Regions from separate parts of the Actimicrobium sp. CCC2.4 genome, predicted to be linked through region 2. Evidence: predicted binding sites of a transcription regulator. Region 2 holds the regulator's gene; the other holds the start of a gene.

Region 1 (7,455 bases), 170 kb from region 2:
GTACACAGCGTGCGTACCAGATCCAGGGTCAGACGACCGACAGCCTGTGACGCTGATGAAGCCGGGATGAGACCCGATCCGCACAGTGCGAGTGTGCGCTCCAATGTCGGGCTACTTATCAGGGTTGCCACTAGTAGCCCCGCATCAATTTCTTGTTTGAAGGGCATCAGCGGCAAAAGAGTTCGCCCAAGGCCAGCGAGCAAGGTGGTACGCAAAATACTGATGGAACTGATGTCAGCGAAGACTGGCGGGGAGGCCAATCCCGCCTTCATGGCGGCGCCTTCAATCAGGGGACGCAAACCATGTGGATGCGCCGGAAGGATCAACGGCATGGCCAGCGCCTGCTTGAGCGTGATGCTGGACCTGGCTTTTCGGACTTCTTGAGAAGGTTCAATCAAATACATCTGCTCACGCATAAAAGGCACGGAAGTAAATTCCGACAACTGCCCATCGTCAAACAGTACCGACAGGTGGATTTGCCCGGTGCGCAACTGCTTGATCAGATTGCCGGTCAGTTCTTCCGTCAGCTCGAGCTGAATTTTTGGAAACTGCCGGTGAACCTCTCGCAGCAGCGGCAAAGCCAGCGCATTGGACACGCTGTGTGGGAGCCCGAACACCACTTTGCCCGAAGGCTCATCTCCCCCGCTGCGGGCACTGGCGATGGCCTCCTCGGTCTGACGCAATATCGATACGGCATACGGAAAAAATCGCGCACCGGCATCGGTAAGCTCTACCCCTCTGCGCGACCGATGAAACAGGCCTATACCGAGTTCAGCCTCGAGTTGTGCGATTTGGTGACTCAACGCCGACTGGGCCACAAACACCTTTTCTGCTGCCTTTGAAAAAGAGCGGCAGTCAGCAATTGCAACGAAGTATTTAAGTTGTCGAAGTTCCATCAGTGCGCACCATTGAGAAACAGCCATTTTATCTGTTCTATCTGGAATCAAGATCCATGAATACCGAAATCATATTAGACAGATATTTGCTGAACAGCTCTAATAGCACTACCAACTCTGCTGACGAGCACTTGCCAGCTACCCGCCAGTAAGCATCTGCCTACCAGGCACCAAGCCGCAACAGAGACACTTTTTACCGAAAGTGTTACGGTTGGTTGTGGCCTAAAAAACCGCATGAATGTGCGGCCTGCAATCGGACGGCGACGTCTTGCGCCAAGGCTGCAGCTCGATTCCTTGCTGTGAAAGTCCGGTTTAAAAAAGGCGACTTTTAGGAAGCAGGTTCTCCCTGCATACATCGACTGCTAGGAACCGCTTGAAGTTGATCCGCTGAGTGTCAGGTTTCCTGTACTGCTGACAGCAGATTTTGGCAAGATCTGGCTCCCGGGCAATGCCGGCATCCCGTCCGGACGGTCAATTCGCCCTGACCACCGGAATCTCGCTCCAGCTCGTCGTATAATTCGGCGTCTTCCGCTCGCGCTTCATGGCCCAGTCGTTGAGGATGCCGGCGGCGGCCACGCTCACCGCACCCTTGCCGAAGCGCTGGTTCAAGCCGTCCAGCGTGCGCATCATCGCTTCCGATTTATCGCCATCACCGAAGGTGGAAAACAGCGATTGCTGCTGCACGGACGCGCTGGAAATACCCTGCAGGATCACGCCCGCTTTTTTGTAGTAGTAGCCTGGCCGGTAGATCTGCTCCAGACCAAACAGTGCCGCACGGATCAGCAAGCGGGTGTCGCAAGACGCATTCGGCAGCGGCACCACGACCGCGTTGCTGTATTGCCGGTCCGATGCCTTGAACGAATTGGTCTGGACGAAGACCTGGATCGCTTCGCACACCGAACCCTGCAGGCGTAATTTTTCGGCGGCGCGGGTCATGTAGCTGGCGACCGACTCTCCGAGTTCGTCGATGGTGAGCACCGGCTGGCCAAACGAGCGCGAGGCGATAATCTGCTTTTTCGTGGGCGCGACGTCTTCGAGCGCCAGGCAGGACAGGCCGTTGAGCTCGTTGACGGTACGCTCGACCACTACCCCGAAGCGCGAGCGGATCCACGCCGGCGAGGCGTCGCGCAGCTGGGCCACCGTCTCGATGCCGGCGGCCTGCAATTGTGCTGACAACCGCCTGCCGATACCCCACACCTCCCCTGCTTCGATGGTTGAAAAAATGCCGTCTTGCTCGTGCGGCGACAGCGCGGTCAGATCGCAGACGCTGTCGAAGGCCGGCCGTTTCTTGGCGATGTGGTTGGCCAGTTTCGCCAACGTCTTGCTGTGGCCGATACCCACGCACACCGGCACCCCGACCCACTGCTTGACCCGCTGGCGGATGGACTGGCCCATGGCCGTCGGCGTCCCCCAGACACCTTCAAGGCCGTTGAGCCCGAGGAAGGATTCGTCGATGCTGTACACCTCCACATCGGGACTGTAATCGCGCAGGACCGTCATGATCCGCTGGCTCATGTCGCCGTACAGGGTGTAATTGCTACTCAGGGCAATGATCCCGTGCTGCTTCGCCAGGTCCTTGAGCTTGAACCAGGGCTCTCCCATGGCGACCTTCAAGGCCTTTGACTCCGCCGATCTTGCCACCACGCAACCATCATTATTGGAAAGAATGACGACCGGCTTGCCCTCCAGCGACGGGTTGAATACCCGCTCGCAGCTAACGTAACAGTTGTTGACGTCGACCAGTGCAAAGACCGTCTTCGTTACCGACACGGGATCCACGGTCATGCGTCGAACCGGCACACCACACCGACGACGACACCCCAGATTTCCAGCGTTTCGCCGTCCCCGAACTGAATCGGTGCATACCGGGGATTCTCGGCGCGCAGTTCAATGACACCGGCGCGCTTGTGCAAGCGCTTGATCGTGTAATCGGCATTGACGACGGCTAGCACGATGCTGCGATGCTTCGACGTTAGGGAGCGGTCGACCACGACCATATCGCCATCAAAAATACGCGCCCCGACCATGCTGTCGCCCTGCACCCGAAAATAGAACGTCGCCGTCTTGTTGCGCACCAAGTACTGATTCAGGTCGAGGCCTTTTTCCAGGTACTCCTCGGCCGGCGACGGAAATCCGGCTGAGATGCGTTGTCCGTAGAGGGGGCGCGGGCATACCGGCGTCAGGGCACTGGCCGGCACCAGACACGCGGGCACCGCCGTGGCGTGTGCGGCATCCGGCAGAGGAAGGAGAGGAAGAAAGGACATCGCATATTTCCGTTCATATACTGTGTTTATGTACAGTATATGCGAGCGGCAAGGATGATGGGGTGTTTTATGGGGCACCTGTTCTTTACCGGAAAGGCCGCGATCGACCCCTCCTGTTCCCCGCAAGAGTACGGCGGGCCACCAGAGTGCGACGCGCTGCCCGTCGGGGCTACCGGACCACAAGAGATCAGCTGCCAGGATCGGCCTCGTCACGGAGCGCCAACACCTGCCTGCGCCCATCCCGTCCTACCTGTTCAGCGGTATTCCGCCGGCGGCGCTGCGGCAAGCGTATCTGGCTGCGCCGGTCACCGAGAATGGTCAGCAAGTCCTCGATCGACATCTCGCAAAAGTCGCTCATTCTGATCAGCATCCCGGCCGTCAGCGGAATGCGTCGGCGACGCAGCATCGAGATATCGGCCGCCGTGACTTCCAGCCGTTGCGCCAGAGCCGCGTCGGATGCAGCGCCTAGCAGGAATTGCAGGAATTGCAGGAAGTTGAGCAGGTTTGCCGGATCGTAAGATCTGGCATGAACGGTAGCGGTACGCAAGGGTTGTTGAACCATGATCGGGTAGCGGGATGTCGGAGAAAAAGAAAGAATGTGTCACCGACAGTGTGTGCTTGTCGGTTACCACTGTCCCGCGCGTGTCTGCGGCAGCGCACTTGTGCTGGTCATTAACCAGCAATGCTGGCTTTCAGGCAACAACGCGAGCTGCGCCTACCGAGACGGGGCCGCAGACTCCCTGGTGCAGAACACAATTGTCCGCATCACATGCAAAGGCAGGCTCGATATCCGTGATTGTCACGTAAAATAAACGCTGATGCACTTTTTTGGAAAGGCAAACTGATGTCAGCCCAAGACGATGAACAGGACCTGCCGGCCGTACCGGCCAGGCGGCGCGGCCGACCCCCTGCCGGGAGAAAGGCGATGACATCCGCTGAACGACAGCAATGGCGGCGGATCCGGCAGGCGGAAGTGGTTGCGACGATGGACACCGACGCGTGGACCGAGGCGCATTGCCTGTCCATCCTCAATGGCTTGCGCTGGCGCGGGGGGGCGATGGACAAGGCCGCCTGGCAGCGATTGGGAAAACTGCGGGGATTTACGTGATTGTCACGCTTATACCATAACGGATCAATAGGCCCGTCGTATTGATGGCGCGGCCATTTGACGACGTAGAGACTGTACTGGAAGAGCGCTGACAGCAACGACCGCCATGACTCATTATCGATCTTCCGATGAGGGCACCAGACAATATCGTCGTTTAGCTTGCTGTTTCTCATTCTCGACAAGACCTTCATTCGGCCAGGTCAATTTCGCGACCAGTTCTTCGCGCCAGGCAATAGCCATCAACAAGGCATCCGCTTCGGTGTACTTGTTTAAAGAAAACAGCTTACAACGGGGTTGCGTCGCCCTCTTGCCATTCTTGCCCGGGGTCAGACAAATACTGGCAATGATGCACGATTGCTGCTTGTGGAAAGCACGCACCGGAGCGCTTTTTCATTCATGAGAAGCAGCATCTTGTCGCGCCAGGCAATGGCCATCCTGACGCAGCGTGAACAGGTCTATGCCGCTGCGAAAATGCACACCCCTGAACTTGCGCAGATGCCGAAATTTATTTCGTATAACTACGCAATCAAAACAATATTCAACCCACACGACGTAAAAAGTTAGCGTACATGCTTGAAATATATTGCGTAGGTTGCGCAATTTAGCAGATTCTCATCAAAAAGGCCCGTTGGGAGCGAAGCTACACTTTAACGACATATAGATCGGCTGAACGGTGTTCCGGCATCATTTTTAGACACTTTGAGTCACCTTCAAAGCCGCATAGAGCGCCGAATATCTTGGCGAGACAGTAGTCACCTACGCGAAACACCGTAGAGCCGTCGATGACTTTGTCCATCAAATGATCTTTGACCGATAAGATATGTCAGGCGGCGTGCCATGTCCAACTCGATTCGACCATACGGATTAACGTGGTGGTAGATTAGCGGCGTGAGGCCACGCCAATCATCCACCGTCATCCGATCGCGCCACGCAGGTTCCGCCAGCACTTACTGGATGAACAGAGTATTGACATACACAAGACTGACTTGCAACAAATGAAGCGACAAGACGGCCAGTTCTTGATCTTCTACGCGGTTGGTGGCGAACTCGCCGCGCTCGCCGTAGAAAATGAAATTGTTGGCGCTATTCCAGTTTTCCACTACGTTCAAGCCCTCATGGATTTCCCACCGCAGCGATTCTTCGTGCAAATTACGGCACAGAAAAATCGTCTTGATCGCTTTGCCCAGTTCGGCCAGTGCCTGATAAGTCGGGTGTATCGTATTGGCGCGGGTAAAGCGGCGCAGGATCGCTTCCGGCTCGACGGTTCCCAGGCGCAGAGTCGCGTTTGCCTGTCCCTTGTGCGATCTTGTGTTCCACGTGCGACCTCCACGCCGAGATTGATTCGAGGGACTGCCAGTACGAGACCGTTATGCCAAATCCCGAACTGTCGAGTGTGCTTTCAACTCCAAGATAGCCCGGCTGCTGGGCAGCCAGTTCAATCATTCGATCACCCATTGCGCTGTAACCTCTATCATCCGCAGCCCTAAGTGACGAGAAGATGACCGCGTTCGCGCACCCGGTCAACGGTGACGGCGTGGGATGGGTCAGATTGCATTGCGTCATGGCTTCTCGCAATCGCCTCAACCACGGTTTCACCTTCGCGCAGGCCGTACAGCTCGCGGGCGTTGGTCGTGATGATGAAGTGGGGAATTTCTACACTCGCGCCATCATCGTCCAGGAATGCTGGCTCTTCCGGTGCCTGGTCATCGATCTGGTTGTCTCTGTTGCTCATTACCCCACCTCTGAAATCAGTCGAGCGGCTTGCTGCTTGATCGAGGCGATATCGTGTTGCTTGGGCTGCGGCCCGCCTGTCACCTGACAATTCAACATAACGCAGGCGTTAGTCATCGCTTGAATAAGATCCACGACTTCACGGCGAGGACGGCGCACCTTGCCTTGAGTCTGCGCCTCGGCCACCGCCAGCATGTCATGCAAGACCTCGGCGTACTGTTTGACTCGTTCACTCGTGATAACGGTATTCATGGCTATTTCTCCTGGCGTCAATCGAAAACAGACTTAGGGTTTAAATCACTGTTGCTGCCGGCGCTGGGCGATATGCTCGCACTGTGTTCACGCTCTTCGGTGCCGACCGCTGCCTTGTTGACGGAGGTCGATACCTCATCGCTTGCGCTACTTAGGCTATCGCCCTCAAATGCCGGCTCCTGGTTGTCTCTGGCCTTTATCGCCGTCGCGATCTTACCGCCAGTGGTTTCGCTGATGCGATCCATCGCGGTACCCTTCATCGAGCTAACTTTAGCCTTAGCAACATCCCACGATCCTTGCGCTAGGTTCCCGGCCGTTCCTGCCGCCACCCTGCCAGCCTTAGCCGCTACTCCCGCCGCGTAAGAACCGCCTGATTTGACTTCATCGGGTGCGCCGTCTGACGAACTACCGCCCATTGATGGAGCCGAGCCGCCGCCAGAATCGCCCATCGCCGAAGCTAGGGCGCTACCGCCCCCGCGGTCGCCACCAGAACCACCGCCAGCACCACCAGCCGCGCTCATCAGATCGCCCATGCCGAGGCTGCTACCACTTCCGCTCTCCGACGCGCTTGCCTTGGAGAAGGCCGCCATGATCGCCTGTGCACCACCTGCAATACTCTGCACTCCGCCCATCATGGCGGCACCGGCCATACTTGCGGCACCGGTCGCCATGCCAGTCGCTCCCATCGCTGCGCCGGCAATTGCTCCTGCTCCGAAGTCACCGATGCCCGCATGCCCAACACTTGCGCCAGTGATGACCCCAGACAGCAGGCCAGGAACCTTGTTGACCAGCATCAGTAAGGCAAAGCAGAAAACCAGCATCACGCCCAGCTCCTGAAAGTTGAGCGTCCCGGTGTTCATCTGAGCGTAGAAGCCTGTCAACAGGTCGTTCCCGATACCCACCAGCAGCACCATTGCAAAGAGCTGCACGGCCACGCCCAAGACGGTCTTGTAGTAATTGATCGCCATGTCGGAGGTCCAACGCGAGCCGCCGAAGCCGAGGAAAAAAATCCCCGCGTACATTAGTATCCAGGCCGACACCAAAATCAGCAGCATGTTCACGGCGATGGCTGCGAGCAACAGCATGATGGCGGCACTCATGAGCGTGCCGACGAAGCTATCGACGGGACTCCAGATAGACAGGTTCATGATGGCCTGTTTCCAGATCATGAAGCCGATATCCACGATGCTAGACGGCGTAACCG
Region 2 (7,455 bases):
TGCTGGTGAGCGATTCGAATACCGTGATCACGTCGGCCGGTTTTGAGCCGTTGATCAGCTTGACGATGTGCTGGAAGATCAGCCGGTGGTCATAGCGATAGAAATCGTCCTGATGGACGAAGTCGGCAATCCGGTCCCAGGCCGCATTATCGAGCAGCAGGCCGCCGAGCACGGACTGCTCGGCCTCGATCGAATGGGGGGGAACACGTAATGCATCAAGCTGGATGTCAGGACGCGAGTCGGAGCGAAAATCAGGTCGGGAGTCAGACCGGGATTCGGAATTGGAGTCGGAGCGTTCACGTTTGTTCATGGACCGGATTATACCCGCTGGGATGCGCGTTCCCAGAATGCAATCATGCAATTTCTCCCTGAAAAAACGAGTGCGACGGACGTAAAAAAAGCCGGACGAATCCGGCTTTTTTTAAGGCAGAGCGCTCAATAATTAAGCGTGCTGACCCAGTACGGCGACAGTAACTTCGACCAGCACATCGGTATGCAAGGCAACCAGGATCGGGTGATCGCCAGTGGTCTTCAATGGGCCTGTTGGCAGGCGCACTTGCGCTTTCTCGACAGCGAAACCCTGCTTGGTCAACGCATCGGCGATGTCTGCATTGGTAACTGAACCAAACAGACGACCATCAACACCCGACTTTTGCGAAATTTGGACGGTCATGCCGGCCAGCTTTTCGCCATGCGCTTGGGCTTCGGCCAATTTCTCGGCAGCGATTTTTTCCAGTTCCGCGCGCTTGACTTCGAATTCAGCGACAGCGCTGGTGGTCGCACGACGCGCCATGCGCTGCGGGATCAGGAAGTTACGGGCATAACCGTCCTTGACCTTGACGACTTCGCCAAGATTGCCAAGGTTAACGACTTTTTCTAACAAAATGATTTGCATATTTTTCTCCGAATTGGGTAATTGACGTTTGCGTCAATTACGCGTGGTGCAGGTCGGTGTACGGCAGCAGCGCGAGGAAACGTGCGCGCTTGATTGCAGTGTCGACCTGGCGTTGATAGTGAGCACGGGTACCGGTCAGGCGGGCTGGCATGATCTTGCCGTTTTCCTGGACGAAATCCTTGAGCGTATCGACGTCTTTGTAGTCGACCTGTTCCACGTGTGCAGCGGTGAAGCGGCAGAATTTCTTACGCTTGAACAATGGATTCTGTTGTTTGCGTTTTTCTTTAAGCTTGAGCTTGTTCTTGTCGAATTTTTTACCGAATGCCATTTGAGGCTCCTGTATCTGAGGTTGGTTCGAAATCAATGATGTGAAACACGAGACTTTTACTGTTGCGGTTCTTGCGTGCCAGGAAACCGGTGAAGCGGAACATCGCGCCCAATCGGGCTTGATCAAAGCGGCCTGAAATTTCGCCTGCTGCAATGGCAGAAATCTCGAACTCGACTTGTCGTTCTACCCGGGCTTCGGTTTGCGTCGATGCGTGCTGCAATTTTGCGGACACGATCGGGATGCCAGCCGGTGTGTAGCGCATGAGTTCACGCTCGGCAATGCTGGCAACAAACTGAAGCTGGTTCACTCTTCCTGGTAACAATTACGCTGCAGGTGCCTCGGAACGATGGCTCTTGGCCGCATCTTCCTTTTGTACTGCCTTCATCATTGGCGAAGGAGCGGTTTCGGCTTTCTTCAACTTGACGGTCAGGTGACGCAGGACTGCATCATTGAATTTGAAACCGGTTTCGATTTCGACCAGGGTCTCGTTGTCGCATTCGATGTTCATGCAAACATAGTGTGCTTTGGCGAGCTTCTGGATCAGGTAAGCCATCTGACGACGACCCCAATCTTCAACGCGGTGGACAACGCCACTGTGGGCTGCAACGACAGCCTTGTAACGTTCGATCATGGCGGGCACTTGCTCGCTCTGATCCGGATGGACGATAAATACTATTTCATAATGACGCATGCAATCTCCTGTTGGACGGATTGAAAATAACGCCCACCCCGGCGTCAAGACGAGTGTGGGAAGAGGAAAGTCGGCAAGGATACCCGCAAAGCTGATAAAACTCAATGATTGCCCACCTTTGCTGTCGAATGGCTCCTGCAAGCCCTGTAATGGCTTGCATTTGACGGCTCACTGTATAAAACTACAGCCTGTTCATTCACACAGCAAAGCGCCAACACCATGATCAAACTTACCGCGCGGCAGGAACAAATCCTGAATCTCATTCGCGACGCGATCATCAATACCGGTTTTCCGCCGACGCGGGCCGAAATCGCCAGGGAACTGGGCTTTCGCTCGGTCAATGCCGCTGAAGAACATCTGCAGGCACTGGCCCGCAAAGGCGCCATCGAAATCTCCCCCGGCACGTCGCGCGGCATCCGGCTGATCAAGTCCGCCACCGAACTCGCGAACGAACGGGACAGCCGGCAGTTGGTGCTGCCCCACCCTGCGTTGATGCAATTGAGCTTGCCACTGATAGGCAGGGTTGCCGCAGGGTCGCCCATCCTGGCGCTGGAGCACGTTGAAGCGACTTATCAGGTTGATCCGTCCTTGTTCAGTGCCAAACCGGATTACCTGCTCAAGGTGCGCGGCATGTCGATGCGGGACGCCGGCATCATCGATGGCGACCTGCTTGCCGTCAAAAAATCCGACAATGCCCGCAACGGCCAGATCGTCGTTGCGCGCCTTGGCGACGACGTGACGGTCAAGCGGTATCACAAGTCGGATGACCTGATCGAACTGTTGCCCGAGAACGCTGACTTCAAACCGATACGCATCGATCCAGAGCGGGATGATTTTTCACTGGAGGGATTGGCTGTCGGCCTGCTGCGCAGTTGGAACTGAAGCCGGCTGCGCATCTCGTTCGTGCGCGGATCAATGCTAGGCATCCACCTTAGGTAGATAACGGTGGTGCCCCGGCAGCGATAGCGTGATCAATATTCTTTGTACGGCAGAAACTTGCCGCTCAACACGACATTGACGCGATCTCCTTTGGGGTCGGCTTCACGCTGAATATCCATCTTGAAATCGATCGCGCTCATGATGCCGTCGCCGAACTCTTCATGGATTAATTCTTTAATGGTGCTGCCGTAAATGCTGACGATCTCGTACCAGCGATAAATCAGCGGATCGGTCGGAACGGCGGTAGGCAGTGATCCTTTGTAAGGCACGATCTGCAACCAGGCGGTTTCTTCGTCGGTCAGATCAAACAGGTCTTTTGCGATGGCCGCCTGCGCAGCACTGAAAGTCATCTGGCCAAGCATGGCCGCGGTCGTCCATTCCTTGCTATTGCCGACTTTTTCTGCGATGCCGCTCCAGGTCATGTGCTGACGCACTTTGGCAGATAAAATTTTCAGGGTGACTTGGTGACGATCCATTAGGTGTTCTCCGGGGTGAAATGACCAGCTCCACCGAGCAAGCACCATGCCATCCAAACGAACACCAGTTGCTCATGGATCGCCCCATTATCGTTATCAGAAACCGGCGAGACGCCGCTTTTCGTCAACCTTGATGCTCGCAACGGCCGATATTGGTGCGCTCTGCCGGGCACGAAACAGCCAGAAGTGTTGCCAGTCATCGCCAGGGCGGGCACCGTCCCAGATCGGCTCCCAGAGCGACGGGTCGACCTCCTTGCTGCCACTGGTCGCATACCCTTGCATCAGTAAGACATCGCACGTGGCACCGGGAAGAATTTCACGCCGTATCGTGATGCGATGGGCGACATAGTCGAGCATGGCCCGCTCGCTTTCTCCCATGCCGACGCTGGCCACACACCCGGTCGATGATGGCCACGGAATAGCCGAAAACACTTGCTGATAACTTTTCCCGTAGTCCAGCCACGGCATCCATAGCGTAGTCAGCAGCGCCCATGTCAGCGTCAGTCCGGTGAGCCAACTGGTCAGGCCCTTGGCCGGGTGCCGGGCGAACAGGCGTTGTGCATACCAGGCCGCGCCCGTCAGAGACAGAGCCAGTGCAAACGTCGGCAGGTCAAACTCTGGAATAAAATCTGCTGGCAAGACCCGCAGCAGCCAAGGCCAGGACGGCGGCGCGCCGGTCATCATCATGATGACCCAGCCCAGCCAGATCACGCCGGCAAGCAGCGCGAACAGCCACTGGCTACTTTTTACCCAGAGCCGTTCCAGTAGATGGGGGACGAACGACACCGATGGCGCTGCCAGAATGGACAGCGGAACCAGCAGCGGCAATGCATACACTGCACGCACTGACTCCGACACCGACAGCACCAACATCATCACCAGTGTAGCGACCAATCCGTATTGCATCGCCGGATGAATCAACGCAATCTGCCTCTGCCGCCAAAGCGCATACAGCGCCAATGGCAATGAGGGAAACGCAAACCAGGGCAGCGTCTGCAGCCAAAATCCCTTTGGATGTTCTGTTCCCATATGCACCACCGAGAATCCGAAAAAACGCCCGAAGTTGTTTTCCCAGAACCAGACCATGAACATGGCGGGCGAACGGAGATACAGCAGGAACGGCCAGACCAGCAGCATCGGCAAGGATGTCGCCAGCGCAATTATCAGTCCGCGAAAATAAGGCCACGTGCGCCACTCGGCAAAACATACCGGCAACATCAATGCGGTGATGCCAATGACGGCAGGCCCGATCACCCCTTTCGACAGAAAACTGATCCCGACACCAACGCCAAGCAGCAACCCCCCCGCCCTCATCGTCGTCAATACCCGCGAAAATCCCCAGGCCGACAGCGCAAATCCGGCCAGCAACGGAACGTCGGGCATCATCATGTGCGTTTGCGTCAGGGTGCCCAGGCAGCCGAGCAACAGCAAGGGAGCATAGCGCCCGCTTCCGCTACCCCACCATGCGCGGGTTGCCGCCGCAATGGACCAGGCGGTAATCGCCATGAACAGTCCGGAGGCCATGCGCGCGGCATCCGGTTGATCCATCCAGCCGCCGAATATATACACGCACGCACCAGCGACCCAGTAATACAAGGGCGGCTTTTCCATGAACGGTTCACCGGCAATAGTGGGGATGAGCCAGTTACCGGTTTCCAGCATCGTGTGGATCACACCAAAGACATAGGCTTCGTCGGCCTTCCAGGGATCGTGACCGGTCAGTCCGAAAAAAATGAACACGATGATCAGCAACGCGTAGGGCAGCACACCGGCGAGCTCCAGATCAGCTACTCCCGGATACGCCCCGGTAGTGGCACGGGTATCCATGGGCAACAAAGGCGGAATGGATCGGCGAAGAAAAGTGAAAGGCATCGGGAATTTCGCAATGATGAAAATAATATGTTGCCGCGTAAAAACACGCGGGACTTTACCAAGTTTGCATCCTCTCAGCCAGACAAATCGTCACAGCGAAACCCGTACTGACGAGCATCAAAAACTGGTGTCGTGAAGACACCATGCGGCAGCTGTCTTCCCGACTGTTAGTCCAACCGTCTTCAACATTGTTTTTCAGAACAAATAGTTCTTTTATTTTCGCTTTTCCAATTATTTTCCGGACCTTACACTGCGCCGGAGTTCAAACACGGCTGCTGTGACCGCCTCTCACAGCACATTATTTTTCCGGAGGAATCATGAAGAAATTTTTTGTTGCCATGATGATTGTCATGACATCACTGGCCGTCACTGCGACCGAAGCCGAAGCGCAAAAGCGCATGGGTGGCGGCGGATCGTTCGGCAAGCAATCACAAGGGGTCAGCCGGCAAGCGCCGTCGCAGTCGGCCGCCAACAGCACTGCCCGCCCGGGATCACCGGCAGCCGTTCCGCCAAAGCCAGCCAGCCCATGGCGTGGCATGTTGGGCGGGGCCCTGCTTGGACTGGGACTGGGAGCACTGTTGTCGAGTATGGGCCTGGGTGGCGCGATGGCCAGCATGATCAGCACGATGTTAATGGTGGGCTTGCTGGCAGCCGCCGGCTTCTTCATCTACCGGATGTTCAAGCGTAAATCCGAACAGAGCGGTTCGCAGCCAGCCTACGCCGGCGCCGCTAAAACCGGATTTACTCCCGATATCGGTTCGCGCATCGATCCTGTTGCCGACAATCGTTTCGGTGGCAACAGTGCTGGCAGTGCAACAAGCAACAGCGCACAAGCGCCATGGGGTGTACCGGCAGACTTCGATACGACCGGCTTCGTGCGCCACACGAAAACCTATTTCGTGCGCTTGCAGGCAGCGTGGGACAGCGCCAACATCAACGACATCCGTGAATTTACGACGCCCGAAATGTTTGCCGAACTGCGTTTGCAAATCCAGGAACGCGGCCCGTCGGCAGGTCACACCGATGTGGTTCAGCTCGATGCAGAATTGCTGGGCATGGAAATCATCGACGACGACCATCTGGCCAGCGTTAAGTTTTCCGGGATGATCAAGGAATCCGAGACGATGCCGGCCGAGCCATTCAGCGAAGTCTGGAACTTGTCGAAGCCGCGCAATGGCCAGGGTGGTTGGGTGCTGGCAGGCATACAGCAACTGAACTGACCTTGCTGCGCTGATCCAGAAGCCGCCCGCTCTGCCGGGCGGCTTTTTTATGGGGCGCCGCGCGACAGATCACTGAACCATTCGACCCGGCTGCGCGTCCCCAGTTTGGCACGGTACATTGCAGCGTCGGCCGCATTGAGCAACTGGTCGCCGTCTTTTCCGTCCTGCGGGAACATGCTGATACCAATACTGCAAGTCATCTCGAATTCGTGACCATCGACCGCAAACGGCTGATCAAAGACATGGATCAACTTTTGCGCCATGGCAGTCACATCGGATTCGTGCCGGAAGTTCCTCACCAGAATTGTGAATTCATCCCCGCCCAGCCGCGCCACGAGATCGTCGCCGCGCACCGAGGCCCCCATCCGTAATGCCGCTAGCTGCAGGGCCTGGTCACCGACCACGTGGCCCAGCTGGTCGTTGACTTGCTTGAACTTGTCAAGGTCAATAAACATCAAGCAAAAGCGGCTATCCTCGCCTCGCGCCTTGTCGATCATCGTGGCCAGCACGTGCTGGAACATCGCGCGATTGGGCAGGCCAGTCAATAAATCGTGATGGGCCAGATGCTGCAAATGCTGCTCGCGAGCCTGCAAGTCACCGACCTGGCTGCTGAGCCGCTTACTCATTTGCAAAAAGCTGCGGGCCAGATAGCCAATTTCATCGGCGCGCCCGGTGGGTAAATTAACGATTACGTTGCCGGCCTCAAATTGCTTGACCGCAGCAGCGATCGCATTGAACGGTTTGGCCAGCACGAAGGACAGCAGGAAAGACAGACAGACCGCCGCCAGACTACATAACACCGTAATCTGGATGATCGTCATACCGAGCAATTCGCTATCGTGCAGAACCACATCAAGCGGAATCTGCAATCCCAGCAAAACAAAATGATGCTGCTCGGCACTGCCATAAGGCATGCGGATGAAAGCACCGGCATTGACCTCATCGCTGTTGGCACTGTTGGTCCTGGTCAGCAAATGCCTGACGGGTCCCGGTTTGAGCAGGACCTTGATGGCCCCGATATCGTTCTGGATCAG

What was found. Region 2 encodes LexA, which represses DNA repair genes until DNA is damaged. Its sites were predicted from a motif close to ACTGTATNNNNATACAGT; they were not measured.
Region 1: the regulator LexA is predicted to act here: its motif matches at 3,180-3,197, upstream of RHM62_RS09505 (translesion error-prone DNA polymerase V autoproteolytic subunit).

Annotation. Positions count from the first base shown of each region.
Region 1 covers NZ_CP133777.1:2,024,897-2,032,351, reverse strand. The annotation lists gene RHM62_RS09515 (LysR family transcriptional regulator) at 1-923, opposite strand, end outside; gene RHM62_RS09510 (Y-family DNA polymerase) at 1,368-2,681, opposite strand; gene RHM62_RS09505 (translesion error-prone DNA polymerase V autoproteolytic subunit) at 2,678-3,160, opposite strand; gene RHM62_RS09500 (hypothetical protein) at 3,348-3,722, opposite strand; gene RHM62_RS09495 (hypothetical protein) at 4,086-4,268, shown strand; gene RHM62_RS09490 (hypothetical protein) at 4,383-4,646, opposite strand; gene RHM62_RS09485 (hypothetical protein) at 4,665-4,832, shown strand; partial or broken gene RHM62_RS09480 (Tn3 family transposase) at 5,021-5,551, opposite strand; gene RHM62_RS19045 (hypothetical protein) at 5,752-6,000, opposite strand; gene RHM62_RS09470 (hypothetical protein) at 6,000-6,251, opposite strand; gene trbL (P-type conjugative transfer protein TrbL) at 6,269-7,455, opposite strand, start outside.
Region 2 covers NZ_CP133777.1:2,196,466-2,203,920, reverse strand. The annotation lists gene RHM62_RS10325 (replicative DNA helicase) at 1-310, opposite strand, end outside; gene rplI (50S ribosomal protein L9) at 443-895, opposite strand; gene rpsR (30S ribosomal protein S18) at 933-1,223, opposite strand; gene priB (primosomal replication protein N) at 1,210-1,530, opposite strand; gene rpsF (30S ribosomal protein S6) at 1,546-1,914, opposite strand; gene lexA (transcriptional repressor LexA) at 2,134-2,796, shown strand; gene cynS (cyanase) at 2,886-3,329, opposite strand; gene RHM62_RS10290 (ArnT family glycosyltransferase) at 3,426-5,156, opposite strand; gene RHM62_RS10285 (Tim44 domain-containing protein) at 5,519-6,421, shown strand; gene RHM62_RS10280 (diguanylate cyclase domain-containing protein) at 6,469-7,455, opposite strand, start outside.